Sorangium aterium: one gene and its partner. The protein of the gene in region 1 interacts with the protein of each later gene in a pairwise test. Links are inferred from orthologs where the notes say so. Each region holds a gene or a part of one and is shown in the gene's direction. Other genes may lie near its edges.

Region 1 (7,438 bases):
GAGGCTCTTCTCGATCACGGCGAGCGACTCCGGGCTCACCTCCACCGCGCTCTTCCCGGCCGCCGCGTTGACCCGTGACAGCTCGCTGTCCGGCCGCCAGGTCGTCATGAGCCCCTCGAGCCTGCGGATCTCGGCGATCGCCTTGTCCAGCCGGACCCTGATCGCCGCCTCATCCATCGCCTCGCTCGTGTAGGCGGCGAGGAGCAGGCTCGTGCCCATCGCCCTCGCCTCGACCGCGACGCGGGCGGGCCCGGCCTGCGCTGGAGCGGACTGAGCCGGCAGCGGCGCCACGCTCGCGGCGGCCGGCCCGGCCTCCTGGCGGGCGCGTGGGGACGCGTCGCAGGCAGCGAGCGCGAGCGCCGCCGCGAGGAAGGGGAAGCGGGGTAAGCGGGGTAAGAAGAGGAGCGGAGAACAGCGCGGTCCGTGCATTCGAGGGTCCTGGGTCCGTGAGAAGTCCCGACAGCGTGGCGGCGCGCGGGGTGCCGATGTGCGAACGAGGGAACACGCGAACGCGCGAACGTGACCACGGGGCGGCGGCGGAGCTCCTCCGCCAGCGCCACCATGGCCCGGGCGAGCCGCGCGGATCCAGAGTAGTATCGCTCGCCCCTATGAGCCTCGACCCGAGCCGCATCCAGCGTGACATCGACGACCTCTCCCCGGATCTCCGCGAGATCGCCGCGCGCATCCACGCGCACCCGGAGCTCCGGTTCGAGGAGCACAGGGCCGCGGCCTGGCTCGCCGAGGCCGTCGAGAGCCGCGGCATCCAGGTCGAGCGCGGGCTCGCCGGCATGCCCACCTCGCTGCGCGCGCGCATCGGGCGCGGCGGGGGGCCTCACCTCGCCATCCTGGCCGAGTACGACGCGCTCCCTGAGATCGGCCACGCCTGCGGGCACAACCTGATCGCGGCGGGGGCGCTCGGCGCGTTCCTCGCGCTGGCGCGGCAGAAGGACGCCGTGGCCGGCACCATCGATCTGGTCGGGACGCCCGCCGAGGAGGGGGGCGGCGGCAAGATCAGGCTGCTCGAGGCGGGCGCCTTCGAGGGCGTCGACGCCGCGATGATGTTCCACCCGTTCGACCGCGACCTGCTCGCGCACGACACGCTGGCCAGCGTCTGGCTCGAGCTCCAGTTCCACGGCAAGCCGTCGCACGCGGCGCTCGCGCCGTGGGACGGGAGCAGCGCGCTCACGGCCTGCCTCGACACCTTCCGGCTGATCGACGGCCAGCGCGTCCACTTCCGCGATGGCGTCCGGGTGCACGGGTTCATCAAGAACGGCGGTCAGGCGGTCAACATCATCCCGGAGCTCGCCGTCGCCGAGTTCTCGGTCCGCGCCCTCGACACCGAGGAGCTCGCCCGCGTGCGGGCGATCGTGGAGCGCTGCGCCCGCGGTGCGGCCATGGCGAGCGGGGTCGAGCTCACGCTCGTCGATCAGGGCGGCTACAAGAACATGGTCAACAACCGGAAGATGGCGCGCCGCTTCGGCGAGCACCTGCGCGCCCTCGGCCGCTCGCCGATCGAGATGGACCCCGCCGTCGGCACCGGCTCGACCGACATGGGCGACGTGTCCCACGCGCTCCCCGCCATCCACCCGTGGATCGCGATCTGCGGCAAGGGAGAGACGACCTGCCACCAGCACGCGTTCGCCGCGCGCGCCGCGAGCCCCGCCGGCCAGGACTCGATGCTGATCGCCGCCAAGGCCATGGCGATGACGTGCGCGGATCTCCTGCTCGACCCCGAGCTGCGGCAGGGCGTGCGCGAGGAGTTCGCGCAGCGGAAGGCCGGGGCGAGCGCGCGCTAGGCCTGTTCAGCCGTCGTCCTGAAGGGGGTTCCCGAGGTCGTCCATCAGCCCGGTTCCCCCCTCGACCGGGATCGCCCGCGCCAGGGCGACCCGCTCCAGCATCACCGACAGCGCGATCTTGTCTCCGACGTCCGGCAGCCAGGTGCGGGACCCATCCCAGAGATCGAGCCGGATGTTGCTCGCCGGCACGCTCCCGCCGACCGCCGCCGCGCCGCCGGCGCGCGCCTGCGCGGAGGGCACCGCCATCCGGTCGATCTGCGACCAGGCGAAGCGCCGCACGCGCGGCACGCCGAAGGTGAGCAGCTCGCGCAGCTCGATCCCGTCCGGGTGCACGACGACCCCCCGCATCTGCTCGCGTAGCACCATCGCCACCGCGCTCACGCACAGGACGATGGCGCAAACGCTGGAGGAGACGAGCCGGTGGCGATCGCCCTCGACGACGTACTGGAAGAGCCGGGAGCTCGAGGGAGCGTTCTGGCCATAGAAGATCACCCCCGAGACGCCGAGGGCGAAGGTCAGGTAAAGCAGCGCCGGGAGGCGCTCCTTCAGCGGCGGCCCGAACGCGATGCGCTTCTCGGGCCTGTACGTCATGTCAAAGCCGGGAGGTCTGGAGGGACGCGCCATAGGCTCCTAGTCTACACGGCGAGGGAGCCGACGCTTGGGTCCGCCCCCTCGACGGGCCGCCTCGGGCCCGGCCGCGCCGCGCTCCCGGCGAGCCGCGCGCGAGCGATGGGCTGAAACCCATTGCCGGGCGATGGCTGAACGGACATGAAGGGGCGTCCCGTCGACCCCCTCCTGGAGCCTTCCATGCACGATCGCTTCCTGCGCGCCTGCCGGCGTGAGCCGACCGATGTCACGCCCGTGTGGTTCATGCGCCAGGCCGGCCGGTACATGGCCGAGTACCGGGAGCTCAGGAAGAAGTACACGCTCCTCGAGATCTGCAAGACGCCCGAGCTCGCGCTCGAGGTGACGCTCCAGCCGCTGCGGCTCGGGATGGACGCGGCGATCCTCTTCGCCGACATCCTCCTGCCGCTCGAGCCGATGGGCGCCCCCTTCGAGTTCGCGAAGGGCGAGGGCCCGGTGATCCACGAGCCCGTGCGCGATCGGGCCGGCATCGAGCGGCTGCGGGTGTTCGAGCCCGAGGAGGGCCTCGGCTACGTGCTCGACGCCGTGCGCCTCATCCGCAAGGAGCTGGACGGCAAGACGCCGCTCATCGGCTTCGCCGGCGCGCCGTTCACCATGGCGAGCTACCTCGTCGAGGGGGGCAAGTCGAGCGACTACCGGCTCACGAAGCAGCTGATGTGGAGCGACCCCGAGGCGTGGTCGGCGCTGATGGGCAAGATCTCGGAGGTCGTCCGCCGCCTGTTGCGCGCGCAGGTCGCCGCGGGCGCCCAGGCGGTGCAGCTGTTCGACTCGTGGGTCGGCTCGCTCTCGATCGACGACTACCGCGAGCACGTGCAGCCGCACGTGCGGCACATCCTCCGCGACCTCGAGGCGACGGGGGTCCCGGTCATCCACTTCGGTACGAACACAGGGGCGCTCCTGGAGGCGCAGCGCGACGCCGGCGGCACGGTGATCGGCGTCGACTGGCGCACGCCGCTCGACAAGGCGTGGCAGCGCATCGGGTACGATCGCGCGGTGCAGGGCAACCTCGACCCGCTGCTGCTCTGCGCGCCGCGCGCCGTCGCCGAGCGCCGCGCGCGCGCGGTGCTCGCGGAGGCGGGCGGCCGCGCCGGGCACATCTTCAACCTCGGCCACGGCATCATCCCCGAGACGCCGGTCGATACGGTCAAGGCGGTCATCGATCTCGTCCACTCCATCCCGCGCGCGTCGCTCCAGGGCGAGCCGGCGCGCTGACGCCGCGCATCGCGCCGCGGCATCGATCGGGATCGGATCTCAGACCCCCTCCGGGGGTGATATGGTCCACCCGCGAGCATGTGCGAGCTCCTCGGGATGGAGTGCAACGTCCCCACAGACATCGTCTTTTCGTTCAACGGCCTCCGGCACCGGGGCGGCCGCACAGGTCCCCACGCTGACGGTTGGGGCCTCGCGTTCTTCGAGGGGCGCGCCGCGCGCGTGTTCCTCGATCCGAGCCCCGCCGCGGAGAGCCCGCTGGCGCGATTCCTCAGCGAGACGCCCATCAAGACGCTGCTCGCGATCGGCCACATCCGGCGCCGCACCCGCGGCGATGTCCTCCTCGCCAACACGCACCCGTTCGTGCGCGAGCTCTGGGGACGCCACTGGGTCTTCGCGCACAACGGCACGCTCCCTCGCGTCCGGCGCCGCGCGCTGGGCCGCTTCAACCCCATCGGAACGACCGACAGCGAGCACGCCTTCTGTTACCTGCTGGAGGGGCTCCGCAGCTCGTTCCCCGGCTATCCTCGCCGGCCCAGCGAGCTCTGGGAGGCGATCGCGGCGCTCGGCGGCGAGCTAGGCCAGGACGGGACGTTCAACTTCCTGCTCGGCGACGGGCGCCACCTCTTCGCCCGCTGCGCAACCCGGCTCTGTCACATCATCCGCAAGGCCCCCTTCGGCATCGCGACGCTCCTGGACGACGATGTCCGCGTCGACTTCTCGGCCGTCACGACCCCGAAGGATCGGATCGCGGTGGTCGCGACGAGCCCGCTCACCGCGAACGAGACCTGGACCACGGGACGACCGGGCGAGCTCTGGGTATTCGACGGCGGCGAGCTGCGCGCGACGCTGTCGTCGCTCGCCTGATCGACGCCAGCGCGGTGTCCACCCCTCACGCCCGCGCCTGCGCGTCAGGGATCGCGCCGTCGATCCCGGCTTCGTGATGGGGGTCGGCCTCTCGGCGCCTTTCTCCGCAGCGGGCGCAGCGACGCCTTCCCGCCGTGGCCGGTTCCAGCATTGACGGAGCGTTGCGGCTGGCGGAGGAACGAGCTGCTCCTGGAGCCATCCAAGGCAGGAAGCGCGCTGCCGTGCCGCGGCCTGGAGATGGGCACGGCAGCCTGAAAAGAAAAACGCCGCGACGGACCTGGGGGGGGAAGGTCTCCGCCGCGACGCAGGTCTATCCTACGCACCCTGTGTGCCAAGTCAACTGACCGGCAACGCTGGCGGGAGGCCTCTGCGCTGCGGGGTCGCAGCACGCGCGGCGTGCAGCGCACGCGGTCCACGCGGCCCCGCTCCGGCTCCGCGCCGTTCCGCGCCGTTCCGCGCCGCTCGCGACGTTCTGCTCGGCTTCGCTGGGTTCCGCTCCGCTCGGTTCCGCTCCGCTCCGGTTCCGCTCCGCTCCGGTTCCGCTCCGCTCCGGTTCCGCTCCGTTCCGTGCCGCTTCGCTCGGTTCCGGTCCGCTGCGTTCCGCTTCGCTCAGTTCAGCGTTGTGATGCGCCCTCGTTTTGAGGCAGAACTCACAGAGCCTCGTCCCCGCAGAACGCGGACATGCCAGGCGAACAGACACATCGTGTTCCAGCAAACCATTCCCTCCCTTGCCGGCTCAATCGCTCGCCGGACGGGTGGCGGCGCGCTCGGGAAACGCATAGAGAGACCCGCGTCCTCGGCAGCTCGGGCTGTACAAGAGGAAAGAGATGGGGCGTCAACTGCGATAACAGCGCACAGCGCCCCACAAGGCGCATCGGCGAGCACCTGCGGTGCGGCGCGGCGTGAGCGGCAGCGAACAGCGGCGAGGGGGCGGACGGCGTGCGGGGAACAAGCCGAGAACGTGGAAGGGCGCAACGGACGCAACCGACGCAACCGACACGACCGACACGACCGAGCGCAGAAGGCGACGTAGGCCGTTGTCGGGTCGGGAAGGCGGAGGAAGCACTGAAGACGGCTCCGCCCGGATGGCCGTCTTGACGGGAGTCGGGGCATGTCAGTACGCTTTGACGTTGGGCGAGCTAGGGCATATCGAACCGTTGCATCGCGACCGAAGAGCCACGCCCGGGTAGGTTCCGTCTCGGGAAGAGCTCGAACGATGTCGAGGCTAGGTCGCACGACGGGTTGGGCTGAGCGCGCGTGAGTGACTTCGACGAAAAGACTCGTGTAACGCAGGTGGTCCAGCCCCCACCGGGCGGCGGCAGCAAGAACACGACCGACTGCCTGGTCGTGATCTACACGAAGGAGCCCACGCTGCTCGGCAAGCGGTTCGTGCTGGAGAACAACCCGACGCGGGTCGGTCGCGGCGCGGACAACCACATCGTGCTCGACGGCGACTCCGTGTCACGAAGGCACGCCCATTTCGAGCAGCGGCCGAGCGCCTGGATGGTCGTCGACGATGGGAGCACCAACGGGACGTACTGCAACGATGAGCAGATCTCCCGCGAGGTGGTGCTGAAGAACGGAGACCGGGTGAAGATCGGCCCCACGATCTTCAAGTTCCTGTCCGGCGCCGACGTGGAGGCGCAATACCACGAAGAGATCTACCGGATGACCATCATCGATGGTCTCACGCAGATCCACAACAAGCGCTACCTCTACGAGGCGCTCGAGCGCGAGATCATCCGCGGCCGCCGCCACGAGCGGGACCTCGCGATCCTCCTGTTCGACATCGACCACTTCAAGCGCATCAACGACGTCCACGGCCACCTGGCCGGCGACTTCGTGCTGAAGGAGGTCGCGCGCATCGTGCAGAGCCGCATTCGCCGCGACGAGGTCTTCGCGCGCTACGGCGGCGAGGAGTTCGCCATCATCCTGCCGGAGACGTCCATCGAGGGCGCGGCGGCCCTCGGCGAGACCCTGCGTCAAAAGGTCGCGGAGCACCTGTTCGTGTTCCAGGCCGACAGCATCCGCGTGACGATCAGCGTCGGCGTGGCGCTCCTCCAGGAGGGCGATCGCACAGCGAACGACCTCATCAAGCGCGCGGACGAGCGCCTCTACCACGCGAAGAACAGCGGGAGAAACCGGGTGTGCGCCTGAGCAGCCGCCCGCGGGCGCGCTAGGTTCCGGCGGAGGTAAGGACGATGCCGAACAGCGATCTGCCGCTGCCGGCGGCGCCGGACGCGGGCAGCGGCGCTGAGCTGCCCGCGATCCTGTCGCCGCCGCCTGGTCCCCTGTCGCGGAGCGCCCTCGAGCGGCTCGAGCGCGTCGAGTGCCCGGCGTTCGGCCGGCGGCGCGAGGCGCGGGCGCAGAAGAGCGGCGCCGACATGCTGCCGATCGTGCTGTCGCACGGGCGCGGCGCGAACGTCTGCGACGTCGACGGGAACCGGTACGTCGACCTGTGCGCCGGCTTCGGCGCGCTGCTGCTCGGCCACGCGGCGGCGCCGGTGCGGCGCGCGGCGGAGGAGCAGCTGTCGCGGCTGACCCTCGCGCTCGGCGACGTGTACTCGGCCGACGTGAAGATCGCCCTGCTGGAGCGCCTCACGGCGCTGCACCCCGGGCCCTCGCCCATGGCGCTGCTCGGCCAGAGCGGCAGCGACGCGATCACCGCGGCCGTCAAGACGGCGGCGCTCTCGACCGGACGGCCTGGGCTCGTCGCGTTCGAGGGCGCGTACCACGGGCTCGGGTACGCGCCGCTCGCGGCGTGCGGGCTGCGCGAGAGCTACAGGGCGCCCTTCGCGGAGCAGCTCAACCGGCGCGTGACGTTCGCGCCCTACCCGCGCGACGAGGCGGGCGCCGCGCGCTCGGTCGACGCCGTCGAGCTCGCGCTGCGCGGGGGCGACGTCGGCGCGGTCCTCCTCGAG
Region 2 (6,053 bases), on another replicon or contig:
CGCGAGCCGCTCGACCCGGACGGGGCGCGCAGCGCGGCCGCGGCCCTTGTCGAGCTGTCGGGTCGGCGCGACCTCCCTTCGGACCAGCGCGCGCTCGCCATCTCGGCGGCGCGCGCGCTCGCCGAGCGGGGGCTCGTCGATCCTCTCCGTATTCCTGCAGATCTGGATCCCGAGGGCTCCGTCGCGGGCGCCGCGGGAGGCCCTGCGGCGCCGCGGCCCTGACGTCCCGCGCAGCCGTCGCGGCGGTCCCGGCGCGCGCGGCCGTCCCGCGCGGCGGCGCGGCGCCCTCTGCGCTTTCGTTTCGTGCAGCCGCCCTTTGGGCCGGTCGGGTTCCAATTTGGTACCTTGCCCCCCGTGACGACGCCGTACACCTCCGAGGCCTTCCTCCATCAGCTCCTCGGCAAGGCGCTTGCCGCCCACGCCAGCGACATCCACCTCAAGGTCGGTCAGCCGCCGGGCGCGCGGGTCCGCGGCGACATGGTCTACTTCCGCGTCGACAGGATCCGGCCCGAGGACAGCGAGGCCGCCGCGCGGGTGCTGCTCGCCGGGCGCCCGTCGCGCGAGCTGCTCGCCACGCTCCAGGAGCTCGACACCTCGTACGTCGTCCCGGGCCTCGGCCGGTTCCGGGTGAACATCTATCGCCAGCGCGGCTCGCTCGCGATCATCCTGCGGAGCATCCCGCTCAAGATCCCGACGTTCGAGGAGCTCGGCGTGCCCTCGGCGGTCCGGGCGATGGTGGAGCACGATCACGGCCTCATCCTCGTCGCGGGCACGGCCGGCAGCGGCAAGAGCACGACCCTCGCCGCGTTCGTCGGGCACATCAACGCGACCGTGCCGCGCCACATCATCACCCTGGAAGATCCAGTCGAGCACGTGCACGAGGACAACCGCTCCAGCGTGAGCCAGCGCGAGATCGGCGTCGACACCGCGGATTTCCCGACCGCGCTGCGCTCCGCGCTGCGGCAGGACCCGGACGTCGTGCTGATCAGCGCGCTCCGCGACGGCGAGTCGCTCGATCTCGCGCTCCACGCCGCGGAGACCGGGCACCTCGTGCTCGCGGCGGTCAGCGCCGCGGACGTCACGCGCACGCTCGGGCGGCTGATCGCGCTCGGCAAGAGCCCGAGCGAGGCGCGCGAGCGGCTGGCCGACTGTCTCCACGGCGTCGTCGCGCAGCGCCTGCTCCCTCGCCGCGACGGCGCGGGGGAGGTCCTCGCCGCCGAGGTGCTCGTCGGTACGGCCGCGGTGCGCGAGGCGATCCGCCGGCCGGAGGGGAGCCCCTCGCTGCGCGAGCTGATGGAGAAGGGGGTCACGCCGTACGGCATGCAGACCTTCGACGCGCACCTCAGGCAGCTCGTCGCCCAGGGGACGATCGCCAAGGAGACGGCGAAGGCGGTGACCGCGCTCTAGAGCGACGAGCGGACCAAGCCGCCACGAAAGAGCAGAATTTCGGGCCGCCAAGCCGCCAAGGACGCCAGGAAATCCCTCCCTTTCGCGCCTCGCTTGCGGCGGCGCCTCAAGCCCGGCTATGAGCGAGCCCATGCTCGAAGGGATCGAACGAGAAGGGGCGGAGCACAGGAATGGATGCGGCGGCCCGGCCGGGCACGCCCCGTCGGCGGGCGCGCCCCGCCACGACTGGACCGTCGAGCAGGCGGTCGCCCTGCACGACCTGCCGCTCTTCGAGCTGATCGACCGCGCCCGCGCGGTCCACCGCGCGTTCCACGGCGAGCACGAGGTCCAGCTCTGCACCCTGCTCAGCGTCAAGACGGGCGGCTGCCCCGAGGACTGCGCCTACTGCCCGCAGTCGAGCCACTACGAGACCGAGGTCGGGCCGGAGCGCATGCTCGACGTCGGCGCGGTCCTCGCCGCCGCAGGGCGCGCCCGCGACGGCGGCTCGACGCGGTTCTGCATGGGCGCCGCGTGGCGCGAGGTGAAGGACGGCCCCGCCTTCGAGCGCGTCCTCGACATGGTGCGCGGCGTGAAAGCCCTCGGCCTCGAGGCGTGCTGCACGCTCGGCATGCTCACCGACGACCAGGCGCGCCGCCTCAAGGAGGCCGGCCTCGACGCCTACAACCACAACCTCGACACCTCGCGGAAGGCCTACAAATCGATCATCTCGACGCGCACGTACGACGAGCGGCTCGTCACCCTGCGCAACGTCCGGCGGGCGGGCATCACCGTCTGCTCGGGCGGCATCATCGGCATGGGCGAGTCGATCGCCGACCGCTGCGAGATGCTCGTCGAGCTCGCGCGCCTCGATCCCCACCCGGAGAGCGTGCCGATCAACGCCCTCGTGCGCTCGCCGGGGACGCCCCTCGAGAGCCTCCCCCCGGTCGATCCGATCGAGTTCGTCCGGATGATCGCGGTCGCGCGGGTCATGATGCCGCGCGCGATGGTGCGCCTGTCCGCCGGGCGGACGGAGCTCTCGCGCGAGGCGCAGCTGCTCTGCATGTACGCGGGGGCGAACTCGATCTTCTACGGAGACAAGCTGCTCACCACGCCGAACCCCGGCGAGGACGAGGACCGCGCGCTCATCGAGAAGGCGGGGCTTCAGCCGATGGCGCCCGCCGCGGCGCGCGCCGCCCGTTAGCCGAGCCCCCCGCCGCGGCCGCCTCCGGCTGCGGGCGCTCCCCTCCGCGCGGCGCGACGTGCAGCGTCTGCGTCGGGTAGGCGAGCTTCGATCCGGCCATGTCGATGATCTGCAGGAAGGTGATCAGCATCGCCTGCCGGATGTCCCGGAACTCCGCGAAGTCGGTCGTCTGGAACCAGGCCACCACCTCCACGTCGAGCGAGGACGGGCCGACGCCGATGAAGCGCACAACGACGTCCTCGGGCCAGACCTTCGGGTGCTCCCGCAGCGCCCGCTCGCACTCTTCCACGATGGCGCGGAGCTGCTCGGGCGATGTGTCGCGCTCGATCCCCAGCAGGCAGGCGAGGCGGATGCGGTCGCGCGCCGTGAACGACTCGATGTGGAGATCGGCCAGCTTGCCGTTCGGGATCGTGACGATGGTCCGGTCGACCGTGCGGATCCGGGTCGAGCGGAGCCCGATGCTCTCGACCGTGCCGAGGAGCGCGTCGACCTTCACGAAGTCGCCGACCTGGAACGGCCGGTCGATGCCGATCGCGACCGAGCCGAAGAGGTTCTCCACCGTCTTCTGCGCGGCGAGGGCCAGCGCGACGCCGCCGATGCCGAGGCCGGCGATGAGGCTCGCCACGGGGTAGCCGAGCTCCGAGAGCACCGCGATCACGCCGATGATCACGATCGCGACCTTCGCGATCCGCCCCATGAGCGGCACGAGCGAGCGCGCCGCCGGGTTGTCGCGCGTCGCGGGGGCGGCGAGCAGGCGGCCGCCGAAGGCGTCGATCGCGCGCAGTGCGAACCAGAAGACCGCGACGAAGACGCCGGCGCGCAGCACCTGGCCGAGGAACTCCTCGGCCGGCAGGTACAGCCCGAGCCACGGGAGCACGGCCGTGATCACCAGGAGCGCCGCCGCGAACGTGAACGGACCGCGCGCCCCCCCGAGGAGCACGTCGTCGAGCGTGGACTCCGTCCGGGCGATGACGCGGCGGAGCGCGGCGCGGACGAGGTAGCTCAGCACCGCGCCGACGAGCCAGCCGGCCAGCGCGAGGACCGGCAGCGCGAGCCACTGCCACCAGAGCAGCTCGCGCGGGCCGGGGCGCAGGAGCGCCGGCGGCAGGTGATCGCGGAGCCAGCGATCTTCGAGCCGTGCGTACCACTCATCGACGCGCTCCACCGTGGCGCGCGAGAAGATCCAGCGCACGCCGTCGGGCGTGGTGCGCCGCACGAGGCGCACCGGCTGGGGCCCCGTCCGCGTCGGGATCTTGCCGAGCTGCTCCACGCCGGCCCCGAGGTTGTCCTGCGTGTCCCCCTGCGGGTTCGGCGAGAGCGTCTCCACCTCCAGCCAGAGGTGCCGATCGAGCACCGCCTTGAGCTTCTGCGCGAGCTCCGCGCCGTTCGCCCTCGGCGGCACGTCCAGGTAGCGCGCGGCCTCGGCGTAATCGCCCGCGCGGCACAGCTCGACGAAGCTGCGCATGGAGGCTCGAGGCGAGTCGGGCGCGACAGGGGTCGCCTCCGGCTCAGGGCCGGCCTCGGCGCCCGCCGCGGGCGGCGGCGGCGACGGCGGGGGCGGCGGAGGGGACAGCTCTCCGGCGCTCGCTCCCAGGAGGGCGCACCCGAACACGAGCGCGAAGGCGAACGCAGCGCGGAGCCACCTCGCCGGCGGCCAGAGGCGGAGCCGCCTCGGCCCCTTGGGATGATCGGTCGACGGCATGGGCCCTGCTATTCCATCGCCCGGCGGCTCTGTCGACCGGGCGGCGCGCGCGCCACGTGCGCTCGCTCGCAGCGGGCTCCACGTGTCTGAGATCCCGCCGAGGATCGCGGACGCGCGGAACCGACAGGCGGAACCGACACGCGGAATCGACAAGCGGAACCGACAGGCGCAACCGACGCGCGGAGCTACGTCACGGCTGCAGGCGGCTCGCCCGGCTGCGCCGCGGCCACGAGCGCCGCGAGCGCGCGGCCGTAGCGCGCGAGCCGCCCCGCGCCGAGCCCCGGGATGCGCGCGATCGCGGCGGCGATCGCCTCGTCCCGGGCGTGGGCCGTCGCCAGCGCGATCTCCGCGAGATCCTGCGCGCAGTGACCGGGCAGCACGACCTGCTCGTCCACCTTCCGCGCCTTCGCTTCCGCCCTGCGCCACGCCGCGATCCGGGTCTCCACCGCGCGCCGCGCGGCGAGCTCCTTCCGGGGCGGGCGGCTTTGCTGGAAGAGGGCGCGCTCCTCCTCGGGCACGTCGCCGTCGCTGCACCCTTGCTCGATCGCGCGGAGCCACGCCGCGACGCACGCGGCCGCGCGGCCCGCCGCGGCCCCGCGGATCGCGCGCACGTCGTCTGCGCTGGCGGGCCTCCGCTGCGCGAGCTCGAGCAGCACCTCGCTGGCGACGATCTTGAAGGAGGGCACGTCGGCCCCCTCGGCGACCGCCTCGCGCGCCGCCACGAGCCGCCGCAGGATCGCCCGGCCCTGCGGATCGAGCGCCTGGGCCCCCTTGATGCGCGCGTAAGCGGGCCGCGGATCGCGCGGCGGCCCGAGGGCGCTCGCGAGCTTGTAGGCGCACTCCTCCTCGATCTCCTCGTCGATCCCGAGGGCGCGGCTGCGCTCGGCGAGCCGCGCGCGGAGCGAGAGCAGGTGGCGCACGTCGTCGGCCAGGTAGCGCAGCTCGGCGTCCTCGATCGGCCTGCGCCCCCAGTCGTGCTGCTGGAGCTGCTTGTCGACCTTCACGTCGAGCTCCGACAGGAGCAGCGCGGCGAGCCCCGTCGCCGCGCACCCCAGCATGCGCGCGGCGACCGAGGTGTCGTGCGCGCCCGCGAGCGGCGCGCCCGCCTCGGCGAGCATGCGCGCGTCGAAGGTGAGGTCGTGCAGCACCTTGGGCGGACCAGCGGCCCCGAGGAGCGGCGCGAGCGGCGCGACAGGCACCCGGAGCGCGTCGACCACCCCGATCGCGATCTCGTCCCCCTCGCGAAAGGCGAGCTGGACCGTGCAGAGCCGCGCCCGGTACGCGAACAGCCCGTTGGCCTCCACGTCGACCGCGAGCGCGTCGGCGCGGGCGGCGCGCTCGACCAGCCGGGCGAGCTCGCCTTCGCGCTCGACCAGGACGGGAGGGCTCTGGCTCAGCAGGCCTCCTCGCGGCCCGCCCGCGAGGCCGCGCCGCGCCGGGCCCGCGCGACCACGCCGACCAGCGCGAGCGCGGCGAGGACGAGCCCTCCACCGCGCCCGTCCTGGCCAGCGTTGCCGCGCCGCGCCGCGGCGCAGCCGCCCGACTCCTTCACCGCGGGCTGATCCGCGGCGCACAGCGAAGAGAAGCCGTGGCGCGGCGTGGGGTCGCAGCCCTCGATCGGCTCCCCGGGCGGGTACACCGCGCAGATCCCGTCGCGGTCGTCCTGGGAGAGGTCGCGGAGCGAAGAGCGGTAGTTGGCGAACATGGTCGCGTCGTGCTCGATCGAGTGCGAGAGCCCGAGGAAATGGCCGGCCTCGTGGGTGG

Evidence for each region.
Region 2: the proteins of POL72_RS16575 (region 1) and bioB interact in binary tests that used the Escherichia coli proteins (3 or more experiments, as listed by UniProt). The link is inferred for Sorangium aterium from one-to-one orthologs.

The regions. Positions count from the first base shown.
Region 1 is NZ_JAQNDK010000002.1:442,492-449,929, reverse strand. Bases 2,769-5,624 are described here. They hold POL72_RS16575 (class II glutamine amidotransferase), read left to right. Parts: upstream 2,769-3,731; coding sequence 3,732-4,517; downstream 4,518-5,624. Other genes in these bases: hemE (uroporphyrinogen decarboxylase), read left to right, coding at 2,769-3,653. Outside these bases: POL72_RS16595 (FAD:protein FMN transferase), read right to left, coding at 1-429; POL72_RS16590 (amidohydrolase), read left to right, coding at 609-1,796; POL72_RS16585 (hypothetical protein), read right to left, coding at 1,803-2,387; more of hemE, read left to right, coding at 2,565-2,768; POL72_RS16570 (diguanylate cyclase), read left to right, coding at 5,811-6,674; POL72_RS16565 (aspartate aminotransferase family protein), read left to right, coding at 6,719-7,438.
Region 2 is NZ_JAQNDK010000001.1:380,260-386,312, reverse strand. Bases 690-3,562 are described here. They hold bioB (biotin synthase BioB), read left to right. Parts: upstream 690-1,537; coding sequence 1,538-2,587; downstream 2,588-3,562. Other genes in these bases: POL72_RS01185 (mechanosensitive ion channel family protein), read right to left, coding at 2,529-3,562; POL72_RS01195 (type IV pilus twitching motility protein PilT), read left to right, coding at 690-1,407. Outside these bases: POL72_RS01200 (thiamine biosynthesis protein), read left to right, coding at 1-222; more of POL72_RS01195, read left to right, coding at 355-689; more of POL72_RS01185, read right to left, coding at 3,563-4,289; POL72_RS01180 (HRDC domain-containing protein), read right to left, coding at 4,475-5,665; POL72_RS01175 (matrixin family metalloprotease), read right to left, coding at 5,683-6,053. UniProt on the Escherichia coli protein: Catalyzes the conversion of dethiobiotin (DTB) to biotin by the insertion of a sulfur atom into dethiobiotin via a radical-based mechanism.